DNA from 3 places in the Blautia hansenii DSM 20583 genome. Region 1 is predicted to be linked to each of the others. Evidence: a T-box and tRNA genes for the amino acid it is inferred to sense, from the RefSeq annotation. Region 1 holds a T-box; the other regions hold tRNA genes.
What was found. A T-box is a leader RNA that pairs with one kind of tRNA and senses whether it is charged. The one in region 1 lies ahead of tyrS (tyrosine--tRNA ligase), so its partner is inferred to be a tRNA-Tyr.
Positions count from the first base shown of each region.

Region 2: it encodes a tRNA-Tyr, which carries the amino acid that the T-box ahead of tyrS (tyrosine--tRNA ligase) is inferred to sense. The anticodon was not compared.
Region 3: it encodes a tRNA-Tyr, which carries the amino acid that the T-box ahead of tyrS (tyrosine--tRNA ligase) is inferred to sense. The anticodon was not compared.

Region 1 covers NZ_CP022413.2:1,338,534-1,343,696, forward strand. The annotation lists gene cooS (anaerobic carbon-monoxide dehydrogenase catalytic subunit) at 1-1,049, shown strand, start outside; gene CGC63_RS06545 (4Fe-4S dicluster domain-containing protein) at 1,083-1,529, shown strand; gene CGC63_RS06550 (NAD(P)/FAD-dependent oxidoreductase) at 1,534-2,760, shown strand; T-box leader at 2,798-3,052, shown strand; gene tyrS (tyrosine--tRNA ligase) at 3,129-4,349, shown strand; gene CGC63_RS06560 (hypothetical protein) at 4,729-5,163, shown strand, end outside.
Region 2 covers NZ_CP022413.2:1,982,604-1,987,766, forward strand. The annotation lists gene CGC63_RS10105 (ParB/RepB/Spo0J family partition protein) at 1-292, opposite strand, end outside; gene CGC63_RS10110 (hypothetical protein) at 541-975, shown strand; gene CGC63_RS10115 (hypothetical protein) at 1,094-1,447, shown strand; gene CGC63_RS10120 (hypothetical protein) at 1,469-2,092, shown strand; tRNA gene CGC63_RS15350 (tRNA-Tyr) at 2,591-2,676, shown strand; tRNA gene CGC63_RS15355 (tRNA-Gly) at 2,683-2,755, shown strand; tRNA gene CGC63_RS15360 (tRNA-Ser) at 2,760-2,848, shown strand; gene CGC63_RS10125 (GIY-YIG nuclease family protein) at 3,292-3,960, shown strand; gene CGC63_RS15365 (hypothetical protein) at 3,964-4,194, shown strand; tRNA gene CGC63_RS10130 (tRNA-Leu) at 4,244-4,327, shown strand; tRNA gene CGC63_RS10135 (tRNA-Asn) at 4,460-4,531, shown strand; tRNA gene CGC63_RS10140 (tRNA-Lys) at 4,535-4,606, shown strand; gene CGC63_RS10145 (hypothetical protein) at 4,747-4,935, shown strand; gene CGC63_RS10150 (MBL fold metallo-hydrolase) at 4,953-5,163, shown strand, end outside.
Region 3 covers NZ_CP022413.2:17,895-23,057, reverse strand. The annotation lists gene CGC63_RS00120 (MATE family efflux transporter) at 1-179, opposite strand, end outside; gene CGC63_RS00115 (DUF6062 family protein) at 333-1,106, shown strand; gene CGC63_RS00110 (CAP domain-containing protein) at 1,663-2,706, opposite strand; tRNA gene CGC63_RS00105 (tRNA-Lys) at 2,877-2,949, opposite strand; tRNA gene CGC63_RS00100 (tRNA-Phe) at 2,958-3,030, opposite strand; tRNA gene CGC63_RS00095 (tRNA-Met) at 3,036-3,109, opposite strand; tRNA gene CGC63_RS00090 (tRNA-Thr) at 3,153-3,225, opposite strand; tRNA gene CGC63_RS00085 (tRNA-Tyr) at 3,232-3,313, opposite strand; tRNA gene CGC63_RS00080 (tRNA-Val) at 3,335-3,407, opposite strand; tRNA gene CGC63_RS00075 (tRNA-Asp) at 3,441-3,514, opposite strand; rRNA gene CGC63_RS00070 (23S ribosomal RNA) at 3,605-5,163, opposite strand, start outside.

The DNA of each region.
Region 1 (5,163 bases):
CAGCAGGAGCAAAAGGCTTTAAACTGGTTGGATGTACTTGTGTAGGTCAGGATTTACAGCTTAGAGGTGCTCATTACGAAGAAGTATTTGATGGACATGCAGGTAACAACTATACAAGTGAGGCAGTACTGGCTACCGGTGGTATTGATGCTGTTCTTTCTGAATTTAACTGTACACTTCCGGGTATCGAGCCAATCTGTGACGAATTAAAGATTAAACAGATTTGTCTTGACAGTGTTGCAAAGAAGGCAAATGCAGAGCTGAAACCATTTGTTTTTGAAGAAAGAGAAAAACAGAGCGAAGAAATCATTGACGAAATTATTGAAGCATACAAAGCAAGACGTGGCAACGTTCCGATGAACTTAATGCCGGAACACGGAAATGACCATACCTTAACAGGTGTTTCCGAAGGTTCTTTGAAAGAATTTTTAGGCGGCAACTGGAAACCGTTAATTGATTTAATCGTATCCGGTGATATCAAAGGTATTGCTGGCGTAGTTGGATGCTCCAACCTGACAGCAGGCGGACATGACGTTCTCTCCGTAGAACTGACAAAAGAACTGATTGCAAAAGATATTCTGGTATTGACAGCAGGATGTTCTTCAGGAGGTATTGAAAACTGTGGACTTATGACTCCAGAAGCTGCAAAATACGCAGGTCCAAAGCTTCGTGCCGTATGTGAAAAATTAAATATTCCTCCGGTATTGAACTTTGGTCCATGTCTTGCAATCGGACGTCTTGAGATTGTAGCAACAGAATTGGCAGAAGCGATTGGTGTAGATATTCCTCAGCTTCCATTAGTTCTTTCCGCAGCACAGTGGTTAGAAGAACAGGCTCTTGCAGATGGATGTTTCGGATTGGCACTTGGACTTCCGCTTCATTTAGGACTTCCTCCATTTGTTACAGGAAGTGAAATAGCAGTAAAACTGTTGACAGAAGATATGAAGAATCTTACAGGCGGACAGGTGATTATCAATCCGGATGCAAAAGAAAGTGCAGATATTCTTGATAAGATTATTGAAGAAAGACGTGCAGGATTAAATATCTAAAATAAATTCAATGATACAGAACGGGGGTATCTGATGAGAAGAATAATGATTGACGCTGCCAAATGTGATGGCTGTAAAAGCTGCTCCGTAGCATGTATGCAGGCGCATAGAAAAGATGACGGAAATGTTTATACCTTAGATTTGACAGATATTACAAATGAATCCAGAAACTTTATATACAAAAATCCGGACGGAAGCTATACACCTGTATTTTGCAGACACTGCGAGCAGCCGGAATGTGTAATGTCCTGTATGAGCGGCGCTCTGAAAAAGGACGAAAAAACAGGTCATGTACAGTATGACGCTGAAAAATGCGGTTCCTGTTTTATGTGTGTTATGAATTGCCCTTACGGCGTTTTAAAACCGGATGAAACAACTCATACAAAAGTCATTAAATGTGACTTTTGTATTGAGAAGGGTGAAGAGCCAAGTTGTGTAAAAGCCTGTCCAAAACAGGCAATCTGGGTAGAGGAGGTGTAGGCAGATGCAGTATGTGATTTTAGGAGCAGGTGCAGCCGGTATTATGGCTGCAAAGACCATTCGAAAGACAGATGCACAAGGTGAAATTACAGTGATATCTACGGATACACAGGTGCATTCACGTTGTATGCTGCATAAATTCCTCAGCCATGAAAGAAGTGCAGAGAGCATTAGCTTTATTGATGCGGATTTCTTTGAGAAAAATAAAATTAACTGGTTAAAAGGAAAAACAGTGAATAAGCTGGATACCGTAAAGAAAACAGTATTTACGGAAGACGGTAATGAAATCGGATACGATAAACTTTTGATTGCAACAGGTGCAGAAAGCTTTATCCCACCTGTGGGAAAATTAAGAGAGGCAAACAATGTTTTCGGGCTTCGTCATTTAAGAGATGCACAGGCAATCGATGAAATGGCAAAAAATGCAGAAAATATTGTGATTATCGGTTCCGGTCTGGTAGGACTGGATGCTGCTTACGGACTGATGGAAACAGGAAAGAAGGTTTCCATTGTAGAGATGGCAGAACAAATTCTTCCTATTCAGTTGGATAAGACAGGCGCTTTTGAATATCAGAAACGTTTTGAAAAAGCAGGAGCTTCTTTCTATCTGGGAAGAAAAGCGGCAGATACATTGATGAATGATGAGGGAAATGTTTCCTGTATCGTGCTGGACAACGGAGAAGAAATTCCATGTGATTTAGTGATAGTGGCAGCCGGTGTTCGTTCCGCAGTGGCAGGCATGGACGGAGAAGGGATTGTCATTGACAGAGGTATTAAAGTAGACGACTATCTGGAAACAGGAGCAAAGGACGTCTATGCGGCAGGTGATGTGGCAGGCTTATCCGGTATCTGGCCAAACGCTCAGAAACAAGGAGAGACAGCGGCGCTTAATATGTGCGGGAAAAAGACAGCTTACACAGACCGTTATGCTATCAAAAATACCATTAATTTCTTCGGGCTTGTTTCTATGTGTATCGGAGTTATTGTTCCGGAAGAAACAGACACCGTAGTGGCAAGAGAAGACTCCAAGGAATATAAACGTGTCATTATCCGTGACGGAAAAGTTGTGGGCGTACTGCTTCAGGGTGATATTTCTCATGGCGGTATCTGGCAGTATTTAATTAAAAATCAGATTTCCGTAGAGAATATTCAGAAGAATATTTTAGATTTGAACTTTGGTGATTTCTACGGTATTAAGGAAAACGGCGAATACCAGTGGAATATGTCTTGACAACCATAGAGGAAATTTGTATACTGTTGCTGTAAATGAAAAAGCAAAGATGAGAAGAAGTAATTTTCAGGGGAATGCACAGAAAGCAGCCGGCTGATGAGAGGCGCGCAGGAAGCTGGAAATGAATACATCTCGGAGCTTCACACCGAAAAGAAATGAGTAGGCTGTGACGGAAAGGTGCACGTTATAGCATTTTGAGTATCGCTTCGGCTGTACTTGCAGAGGCAGGCAATGCGAGTTGTCTGTGAATAAAGGTGGTAACACGAGAAGGCTTATCGCTCTCGTCCTTTTTATAATTATAAAGAGGACGGGAGTGTTTTTATTTTATAAGAAATTCTGTCCTCAGAGAACAGAAGGGAGAAAACGAAATGAAAATTTATGATGAACTGGTTGCCAGAGGCCTGATTGCTCAGGTGACAGATGAAGAAGAAATCCGTGAACTGATTAACAATGGGAAGGCTACCTTCTACATTGGCTTTGACCCTACGGCTGACAGTCTTCATGTAGGACATTTTATGGCATTATGTCTGATGAAACGTTTGCAGATGGCAGGAAATAAACCAATCGCATTGATTGGCGGAGGAACAGGCTATATCGGAGACCCGTCAGGAAGAAGCGATATGCGTTCCATGATGACACCGGAGATTATCCAGCACAACTGTGACTGCTTCAAAAAGCAGATGGAACGTTTTATTGACTTTTCTGAAGGAAAAGCAATGATGGTAAACAATGCAGACTGGCTTTTAGATTTGAATTATGTAGAGCTGTTAAGAGAAGTAGGACCTCATTTCTCCGTAAACCGTATGCTGACAGCAGAATGTTACAAACAGCGTATGGAAAAAGGTCTGAGCTTTTTGGAATTTAACTACATGATTATGCAGAGCTACGACTTCTATATGCTGTACCAGAAATACGGCTGTAATATGCAGTTCGGCGGAGATGACCAGTGGAGCAACATGCTGGGCGGAACAGAGTTAATTCGCAGAAAATTAGGCGAAAATGCCTGTGCAATGACCATTACTCTGCTTTTAAATTCCGAAGGTAAAAAAATGGGTAAAACACAGTCCGGAGCAGTTTGGTTAGATCCAAATAAAACTTCTCCATTTGACTTTTACCAGTACTGGAGAAACGTGGCAGATGCAGACGTATTAAAATGTATTCGTATGCTTACTTTCCTTCCATTGGAACAGATTGACGAAATGGATAAATGGGAAGGAAGCCAGTTAAATAAGGCAAAAGAAATTTTAGCTTACGAATTAACTGCCTTAGTACACGGAAAAGAAGAAGCGGAAAAAGCGCAGGAAGCTGCAAGAGCATTGTTCAGCAGCGGAAATGCAGCAAACATGCCGTCAGCAAAAATCGAAGAGGCTGATCTTGTAGACGGAAATATTGATTTGATTTCTCTGTTACACAAAAGCGGACTGGCAAATACACGTTCCGAGGCAAGACGTGCCATTGAACAGGGCGGTGTGTCTATTGACGGAGAGAAGGTTACAGATATTAAGCATCTGGTTTCCGGAGAAAAATTGCAGGGCGATGGAATTGTGCTGAAAAAAGGAAAGAAAAACTTTAGAAAAGTAACATTATAAGAAAGTCAGGTCATAAATCACTTAGGGAGAAGAAAGTGGTTTATGGCCTTTTTTATGAACAGAAAAATTAGCAGTTGAGAGAAAGCTTATTTTGTAGTAAAATGAAAAAAACACAAGTCTGTATTCAATTTCTAAATCATATCTGAATTTTCATCTTATCCGAATTATCCATTTCAAAATTTAATACAGGCAGAAAAGAGGTTATATGAGAACGCAGGGAATTTTATTTCAAGGCCTATATTTTTCTACAAAAGCGGAAGGATCTTTTCTGAAAGAAGAATTTTCATATTGCAAGGAATTACAAACAGAAACTGGGCATTATATAGATGTTACGTATTTTCTTTTATATGCTCTTTGTAAAAATCCCAAAATCAGAAAAATGTTGGAGACAATGGAGAAAGACTGGAAAGAATATATTTTATCAGCAGCAGAAAAAAGTATTTATCAAAGAGGTGCATTCTGGGAATATTTAGATAAAGGGGAAAGGGAAAATGCTCAAATTCTTTTAGGGTTATTAGAAGAAATCAGAAATTGCCACACATCCAGAGCAGAAAAATCATGGATTGCCTTTGCTTATTTGTTTCATAAAAGTATTGGAGTAGAATACAGCTTTCTGGAAGGGGAGAAGCTTGTATCTTTTGAAAAAATATGCAGTGTGGCAGAAAAATATCAGGAAATTCCATTTCTCCCTTCTGCCTATATTTGTGCAGCCTTTTTCTGGGCAGAGAGTCAAAATATTGAGATACAGAGAAACGGAACTTATGATTTTTTATATCCCTGTTTGAAAGAAGGAAGAAAAATTTGGGAAAGGGAA
Region 2 (5,163 bases), 640 kb from region 1:
TTTTCGGCTCCTCCGTATTGGCGGGCTGCGGTGTTTCTCCGTGGGCTGCTGCCTCTGGCGTTTCGGTGGTTTCCGCCTTTTCGACTTCGGCGCGGGCGTTCTGCCTCTTTTCCGCCATAAGTTCATTGATTTTGTCAAAGGACACAACCACATCGCCGGACTCAGGTATGGCAGGCCCGGTCTGTTCCTGCTGGGGCTCAGACGCTGCGGCCTGTTCGGGTGTGGTGATAGGCTCGGCGGCCTCCGGGGAAATATTCTCCGCAGGGCCAGTATTCAATTTTTCATCGGCCATTTACGATCCTCCTTTTCGTTAAAGTTGCACAAATTTGAACGCTAAAATTTTGTAGTTATTTTTGTGCCTCCTTTCCGTCTATCCACGCAAAAAAGCCGCCCGTTTTTCATGCCGGACGGCTTTTTGCGTAATGTGATAGATCAAATATTATTTTTTCTGGTTTGTAGGCTCCGAAAAGCCTTGTATTTACAGTGTTCCTAATAGGAAGTAATCATAAGATTATCAATGGATATTTATTACCTAAAAACATGGAGTGCAATCTTACAATAGATGAAATTTTAGATACTTCTGATTATGATTACGAAAATGTCCGGAGAGATAATGTAAATAAGATTATTGGAATGCTTTCAGATTTTTTAGAATATTCAAATCTTCTATTTAAAGATCATAAATGTGGAGATAAATATAAAGAATATATGGAAACAAAAAACTGGCTGTACACGCAGATAAATCAATTAACTATAAACAAAGATACCATTATTGCTTTATATAGGAAACTAAAAAAAGACGAACAATTAAAAAAATACGTTATGACTATTTTATTTAATATAGGAAATCATGAAGCTTTTGATTTAATCAAGCAATCAGCAGAAGATATTCCTTTCCTTATTAAAGACGACAATGGTGATATTGATATATATGGTCTAAAATATTCGAAAACATACAAAAAACCTTCAAAATAATTCAAGTTTTGTTTTTGACGATGCAAAAAAAGTAAATAAAATATTACCTTTTTTGCATGTCGAGAACGTGGGTGTATTGGAAGGAAAAAACAATAGTGATTTAAAGGAGATAATAAAAATGAAAAAAAATAAATATAATCAAGATACTTTTACAAATCGTTTCACAGGTGAGGAATTATCTACTTATCCTACTCCTTTTGCGGAGTTAAGTAAAGTATCTAAAAGAACTAAAAATGAAAATAAGTTAAATTCTCAAATCGAAAAATTCACAGGACGTTATATTTGTAAGTTTTGTGGTGAAAAAATGGATTGGGTTTCAGATACAAATGTTATGGTATGTAAAAATCCATTATGCAATGGTCATGAGAAAACATTAAAAAATAAAAATGGTGATGAACTAAAATTAGCTGAACCATCCATGAAAATTTTAACAAAACGTGGTACAGCTATTGCAGAAACACTCTTAGGTTAATTAAGAAAGGATAAAAAGGATATGGAAAAATTATTAGTAACTCAGGCTTTAAATGAATTAAAATTATTAGACTCAAGAATTTTAAACGAAATTGAAAGAAGCAAATTTGTTGCATCTGCTAAGAAAATCGAAAAGAAAGTTACTCCTCATGTAACAAAAGAAGAATTTAATGCTAAAGCGAAAGCTAACTACGCTTCTATTAATGATTTAATTGCTAGAAAGTCTAAAATTAAGTCCGCTGTTATTGCTTCAAATGCTGTAACTGTTGTTGAAGTTAATGGAGTACAAATGACTGTCGCTGAAGCTTTAGAATTGAAAAATTCTATTGAATATAAAGAAGAACTTCTAATAACTTTGAAAGCTCAATTTGCATCATCCACTAAAGATGCCTTAAATAAAAACATTGCACTTGAAGCTAAAATTGACAACATTTTAGAGACAATGGTTGGAAAGGATGCTAAAACTAAGAGCGAAGATTTTAAAGAAGTAGTAGAACCAATGAGAGAAAATGGTGAATATGCTCTGGTAGACCCATTGGGAATTGAAAACGAAATTCAAAAATTAGAAGATGAAATTTCTGGTTTCAAATCCAATGTAGATGCCGTATTACAGATTTCTAACTGCATTACTTACATTGAATTTTAATTGAATAAAATATTGCCAATTATACGAAAACACTAAATTTATATACCCTATTCTTTTTGGGTTAAAAAAGAACACTATGCGATTTGATAGAGATAATGCATATTATACTATGATATTAAGTATGTATCAATGGAATTTTAAACAATGGTGTATACATGATAGGACATCATACACATACGATTGTTTGAAAATGTGACATACATATACAACTATGTAAATGCTCAATGTTTAATTTTCAATTCTGTAATTCTAAATTCTTAATATTTAATTCTTAAACTGTACAATTCTTATTTCTCAATCTTTGATAAAATCCTCAGTTTAGGTTTGGAATTTATATAAATATCCATGTGTAATCCTTGGGGCTGTATAATTGGCAATAAATAAATCAAACTGCAAATATTTACATTTAAACTGTTGCTTACAGCAAATTTATTTAATATGGGAAAATTTACAAATTAAAAAAGATATTTAATTTTATTTATGCAGCAGTGACTTTCTCGGAGTGTAAATCGCTAAGGAAGGCGAGCAGGTCTGTAAAACCTGTGTCATTGCGACTTGAGTGGGTTCAATTCCCTCTACTCCGATTTGATGCATCGTTAGTATAACGGAATATTATGTCTGATTTCCAATCAGAAGATATGAGTTCGACTCTCATACGATGTTTTTTGGCACAGTGTCCGAGTGGTTTATGGTGCTCCCCTGCTAAGGGAGTGATGAGAGAAATCTTGTCCGATTGTTCGAATCAATCCTGTGTCGGTTATATTTAAGCCAAGGCGAAAGGCTTTTGCGGCATCCATCCGCATTAGAAGTGGGAAGAAGCTGGTAGCATGAGCCATAAAATCATGCAATGTTAATACATGGATGGCAGAGTCAGGCTGATTGCGGTGGTCTTGAAAACCACATATCCAGAAATGGGTACTAGGGTTCAAATCCCTATCCATGTGTCGGCTCAGGATTGAGTCCAATACTTGCAAGTGTTCTCAGTGATGATGCTGGGTACAAATAACGGAATAACTGATAAGTAACTCATGATAGGGTATGCTCCTATCACTTATCTCCTACTTCCAGTGAAGATGCTGGATATATTTACAGAACGGAATTACTGGGCTATGTAACGAAATGTTACGTAGCCTGCACATGTGCTTAATAGAAATTAAAGTTAAATATTAGATTAAATGTAAATAATAAGGGAGATTTATATGAAGGAATTAAAAATATGGAATAACTTTACAGATTTGAAAGAAAGTGGAATATTTGAAATAGAAGAATATTTTGGATATGTTTATTTTGTAGAATATGGAAAATATCTAAAAATTGGTTGTACCAAAAACCCCTTAGAAAGACTTAGAACTCTTAGTAGTAATGCAAAGCTATATCATGATGTTGTGCTAGGTAGAATATATATTACTCCTATGCATACCAACTATCCTGAGAATGAAAGAATTTTACATAGACATTTTGCTTTAAGAAGAAAAGATAATAGTGAACTATTTTCCATATCAATCGAGGAAGCTATTGGGTCTATAGCAGAAATTCCCTTATCGTTCTTAGATGAGTCTGCTGAAAAAGAAGAAAGACATAAAAAAATAATAGAAGGAATTATAAAATACATATCACAATCAAAGTGTAAAGAAAATATGTTAGTAAAAACGTCTGATTTTGGTTGCATTCTTGCTATTATATTAGACTTACTTTCTGAGATTGTCGAATTATATGAAGAAATAAATAATTTAACTGACGATGTGTTAAACTGTATTGATACGGAAATACCTGATGAAATTTTTAATCAAATCATGAGTTTAGGAAATAATGTCCATACCTTAAATGAAAAAGAACGTTCAAAACTACATGAATTATTTGGTGTTTAGCCTATGAAAAACAAAATATCAGGAAAACATATTTATCCTAACGATGGAACAGACAGTCGTTTAAAATATTGTAGAAACATTCCAACTCAGCATTTCTTTCAGCAATGTCAAATAAAAAATCCAATAGAAAATCCAAAAAATTATAAAGTAAATTATTCATTATTCCCCTTCTGGGTAAGATGGATTGATAATGTTATAGAATTCTTTGAGAAAATAACTGGAAAAGAATTTTAATATTTTAACAGAGAAAAATTGGGAGCAGTGAAAATATCTCCCTCATTATGTGACAATGGCGGAATTGGCAGACGCACTTGATTTAAACTCAAGTAGACTTAGTTCTGTGAGGGTTCAAGTCCCTCTTGTCACATTTGTCAATATGGGAGTATCGTTTTATGTAGTAAGACTCTAGTCTCCAAAACTAGAAAATAGGGTGCAAATCCTTATGCTCCTGTTGCGGTTTTCTTGGCGTTTCCCTATAAAAACGTCCGTACTTTTATTTGGGTGTATAGCCTAGTGGTTAGGCAACTGCCTGTTAAGCAGTCTTAGATGTGTTCAATTCACATTGCACCCGTAACGGTCTGTAGTGAAATGGCATCACAGCACCCTTTTAAGGTGCAAATTTTGGGTTCAAGTCCCAACAGACCGATTATCGTGCTGTGGATTTTATTCTTCCCAGTATGAGCTATGTAGAGAAAACTACTAAAAATCACTCTCCTAACAAGGAGAAATTTAATATGAAAGGATGAAAAGGACATTAAGCAAATTGACAAAAAATGTGTTCAAGTATTGATTGACTATGGGTATACAAAAGAAAGTTCTTTAAAAGGAATTTCTATTACTTCTCGTGGTAAAAAATCTCGTGGTAAAAGATACTACGCAAAGGATGTAATGGCATTTAATGCTTGGAAAATTTTAGGTTACTCTCCTATTGACGCTGAATATCAAAATTGGTTGAGTAATCAAAAGAAAAAATAAGAAGAAAAGAGAAACGTATGGCAAAGAAAAATACTGTTTCAATCAATGTGATTGGAGGAAATGCTGAAGATGTTACAGGAAGTGCTTCTCTTATTACATTTGATAATCTACTAATTTTATTTGAATTTGGACTTATCCAAAAAGGCAAAAATATTTATGAAAACTACTGTTACAATAGAGAACTTATCGGCAAAGTTAAGGCTAGTAAAATTGATTATATTATTGTTG
Region 3 (5,163 bases), 1.3 Mb from region 1:
CACATAAACATACCGGCTGCTCCAACTGCTGCTACCGCATTGCTTCCCAATCTTCCAATCCATATCATATCCACCAGATTGTATCCCATCTGAATAAAGGAAGTTCCCATGATAGGAAAAGCCAGACGGGCAAGGGTTCCCGCAATTGATCCTTCTAATAAATCAATCTTTTTTCTCATGTCCTTTTTCCTCAAATTCTGTCATTACTTTACTATCTTACCAAACTCTGAAAGAACCTGCAAACACTAATTTTTATCTGCAAAAGTCTCTTTTCAACTACCCCCAACTATGATACCCTTTAATATATAAAATTAAAGAATAGAGGACGCATTATGAAAGAGAAAATATACACCATTCCACTAATGGACGCATTTCATGCAAATGATGAATGTCCATTCTGTTTTATTGAAAGAAATCTGGAACAACACGCTTTGGACTTTGTCTTGGGACAAGGCGCTTCCTACATGGAAGACGACATACGGGCAGAAACCGATAAAATGGGATTTTGCCGAGACCACTATAAAAAGATGTTTCACTATGGCAACCGTCTTGGTACCGGACTTATTCTCACCACACATTTTAAAAAGAAAAATGAAGAATTGCAGCAACAAATAAAAATGTTTTCTCCAAAAAAGGCATCTATGCTGGGACATTTTAAAAAGGCAAAATTAAATCCCGATAACCCTCAAACCTCTTTGGGCACTTGGGTAAAGGAACAGAATAACTCCTGTTATATCTGTGATTATTCCAAGAATACTTATGCCAGATATTTAGATACCTTTTTTGAACTCTATCGTAAAAATAAAGAATTTCAGGAGATTTTCAAAAACAGCAATGGCTTCTGCCTTCCTCACTTCGGTGATTTAGTAGAAACAGCTGAAGAATTATTGTCTGACAAAGAAAAAGCTGAATTTTACCCACAATTATTCTCTTTAATGACAGAAAACTTACAGCGAGTTACCGATGATTTAGCATGGTTCTGTGACAAATTCGATTATAAAAACAAGGATGCTGACTGGAAAACCTCTAAAGACGCAATACAGCGGGGAATGCAGAAATCCGCCGGCAGCTATCCTGCCGATCCTTTCTATCAATCCGAAAGATAAGAAATTCAAAAGCATTTATAAAAAAAGAATAAATGAAAACTTCTCTTTTTCATTTTTCTTTTAGTATTTTGTCATAAATTAGCCTTATTTACATAGTATAGTATAACTTGTAAAAGCCAATAAGACTTTTTTCAAAATCTTTTTCTTTTCATATTACTGGCAAGCCTATTGCCAGTAACTCCTTCTTTTTTATGAAATGAACAAGAGCAGAAATCTATCCCCCTCAGATTTCTGCTCTTGCTTTTTTTATGTAAAAATTAGTCTGCACTGTAAAATCCTTCTGTAAAAATCTCACTGTTACAAACAAATATGATATTCTCCGTTTTTTTCTTTTCTTCACATTTCTTTTATCATTTCATCACAAATTCATCACATTTACCCTTTATAGTATAACTTGTAAAAGCCGATAAGACTTTTTCAAAAATCTTTTTCTTTTTCATATTGCCGGAATAAAAACCGGCTCTCCTTCTTTTTAATATTTAAAAATATTAAAAAAGAAACCAGAACCAACCTTCCCCCCTCATTGGTTCTGGTTCTTTTTTATTGTCTGCCTTAACTACTTTCCGATAAAAAGCTGGACCCAATTCATTCTTCCGTTCTTATCTACATAATACCCTACACCTATATGTGTATATGGACCCATAATGTTCTGACGGTGCCCTGGACTGTTCATCCACCCATTCATAACCTGCTCAGGTGTCCTTTGTCCCGCTGCAATATTTTCTCCGCACATCCAATATTCAATACCAAATTCCTGCAAAACAGTAAAACATGATGTTCCATCCGGACGAGTATGTGACAAATTTTGCTCTAGCTCCTTTGCACGCACACCGGCTGCCTCAGCAAGTTCATAATCATATTCTAAAGGTTCTAATCCATTTGCAGCACGCTCTTTATTTACAATGTTGGCAACTTCCATTTCATAAACTATGGAAATATCTTTCACCCATTTTCCATCAGGTCCTACATAATACCCATCAATCCAAGTATTCGTTGCCATTGCTCCGCTTTCGGTTAAATAGTAATCACCTATCCATCTATTTGATGCCATTGCTCCATCACTATAAAGATAATACCATTTTCCCCATATCTCCTGCCAACCTGTTTTCATATAACCGTTTCCATCAAAATAGTACCAGTATCCGTCTATAAACTCCCAATTATTTGTTGTATAGCTTCCGTCTCCATGACGATACCACCAGCCATACTCTGTATTTATCCATTGATTTCTTTTCCACTGACCATCAGAGCCTACATAATACCCATCAATCCAAGTATTCGTTGCCATTGCTCCATTTTCGGTTAAATAGTAATCACCTACCCATCTATTTGATGCCATTGCTCCGTCACTATAAAGATAATACCACACTCCATTAATTTTCTGCCATCCTGTCAGCATATATCCATTTCCATCAAAATAATACCACTTTCCACTAATTGATTTCCATGTATTAACCGGATAACTTCCATCATCCTCCTGATACCACCAGCCCGAGCTATTATACTCCCACTGAGCTGCTTGTACTTCTTTATTGCCTACAACTATACTTCCCATAAAAAGCAATGCTGCCGCAAATAATTTTACTCTTTTGTTTCTCATACTGCTTACCTCCTCTTTCATTTAAACTAATTTTACTAAACATCCTATGGATATACAAGAGTGAGATAAAAATGAGATATCGAGTATTTTTATTTCATAGAGCAAATTTTTCTATAAAACAAAAAACAGCCTAAATCCTTATCTTAAGGACTTAGACTGTTTTAAAACAGTGAAGCATCGGGGATTCGAACCCCGGACAACTTGATTAAAAGTCAAGTGCTCTACCGACTGAGCTAATGCTCCATATTAAATGCCCAGAGCCGGAATCGAACCAGCGACACGAGGATTTTCAGTCCTCTGCTCTACCAACTGAGCTATCTGGGCATGAGTAGCGGGGACAGGATTTGAACCTATGACCTTCGGGTTATGAGCCCGACGAGCTTCCAGACTGCTCCACCCCGCGATATACTATTTTACAATAAAATCTATAATAAATCTTATTGCTAAGCCGATGATCGGACTCGAACCGATAACCTGCTGATTACAAATCAGCTGCTCTGCCAATTGAGCCACATCGGCATATAATGGGCGATGGTGGATTCGAACCACCGAAGGCGTTGCCAGCAGATTTACAGTCTGTCCCCTTTGGCCACTCGGGAAATCGCCCATATTAACTTTTTAAAATAAATGGGACCTACAGGGCTCGAACCTGTGACCCTCTGCTTGTAAGGCAGATGCTCTCCCAGCTGAGCTAAGATCCCATAAATTTTCATTTACTTTCAAATGAAAGTAAACGACCCAGAAGAGACTCGAACTCTCGACCTCCGCCGTGACAGGGCGGCGCTCTAACCAACTGAGCCACTGGGCCATACTGAAGATATATACCTTCAAAACTACATATATAAAACGAAACCTTCCAACTGCCGTTCAGCTTAGTCCGCTTAACTTCCTAAGCTATTAGGTCAAGCCCTCGACCGATTAGTAACAGTCAGCTCCATACATTACTGCACTTCCACCTCTGTCCTATCTACCTCGTCGTCTTCAAGGGGTCTTACTTCTTTCGAATGGGATATCTCATCTTGAGGGGGGCTTCACGCTTAGATGCCTTCAGCGTTTATCCCTTCCGGACTTGGCTACCCGGCCATGCTCTTGGCAGAACAACCGGTACACCAGCGGTCCGTCCACCCCGGTCCTCTCGTACTAAGGGCAGCTCCTCTCAAATATCCTACGCCCACGCCGGATAGGGACCGAACTGTCTCACGACGTTCTGAACCCAGCTCGCGTACCGCTTTAATGGGCGAACAGCCCAACCCTTGGGACCTACTACAGCCCCAGGATGCGATGAGCCGACATCGAGGTGCCAAACCACTCCGTCGATGTGAACTCTTGGGAGTGATAAGCCTGTTATCCCCAGGGTAGCTTTTATCCGTTGAGCGATGGCATTCCCACTTAATACCACCGGATCACTAAGCCCTACTTTCGTACCTGCTCCACCCGTCGGTGTCGCAGTCAAGCTCCCTTCTGCCTTTGCACTCTGCGAATGGTTTCCGACCATTCTGAGGGAACCTTTGGGCGCCTCCGATACCCTTTCGGAGGCGACCGCCCCAGTCAAACTCCCCGCCTGGCATTGTCCCACCGCCGGATTACGGCGGCTGGTTAGAAACCCAATATCACAAGGGTGGTATCCCAACAGCGACTCCGCATAGACTGGCGTCCATGCCTCTTCGTCTCCCACCTATCCTGTACATGCAATACCGAGTCCCAGTACCAAACTGGAGTAAAGCTCCATGGGGTCTTTCCGTCCTGGCGCAGGTAACCAGCATCTTCACTGGTATTTCAATTTCACCGGATGCATTGTTGAGACAGCGCTCAAATCATTACGCCTTTCGTGCGGGTCGGAACTTACCCGACAAGGAATTTCGCTACCTTAGGACCGTTATAGTTACGGCCGCCGTTTACTGGGGCTTAAATTCAAAGCTTCGCTTGCGCTAACCTCTCCTCTTAACCTTCCAGCACCGGGCAGGCGTCAGCCCATATACCTCACCTTTCGGTTTTGCATAGACCTGTGTTTTTGCTAAACAGTTGCTTGAGCCTATTCTCTGCGGCCACATCTCTGTGGCACCCCTTCTCCCGAAGTTACGGGGTCATTTTGCCGAGTTCCTTAACAATGCTTCTTCCGTCGGCCTTAGGATTCTCTCCTCATCCACCTGTGTCGGTTTACGGTACGGGTACGATATAAACAATAGCGGCTTTTCTCGACGCATGGCTCACACACTTCCCTACTTCTTTTCGGTCCGCATCACGTCTTCAGATTGCCTGGCGGATTTGCCTACCAGACTCCTACCTCGCTTGCCCCGGGATTCCATTCCCGGGATGTGCTTTCCACACGTGTCCCCACAGTTCTGTTATATCGCAGTACAGGAATTTCAACCTGTTGTCCATCGACTACGTCTTTCGACCTCGCCTTAGGTCCCGACTTACCCAGGGCAGATCAGCTTTACCCTGGAAACCTTAGAT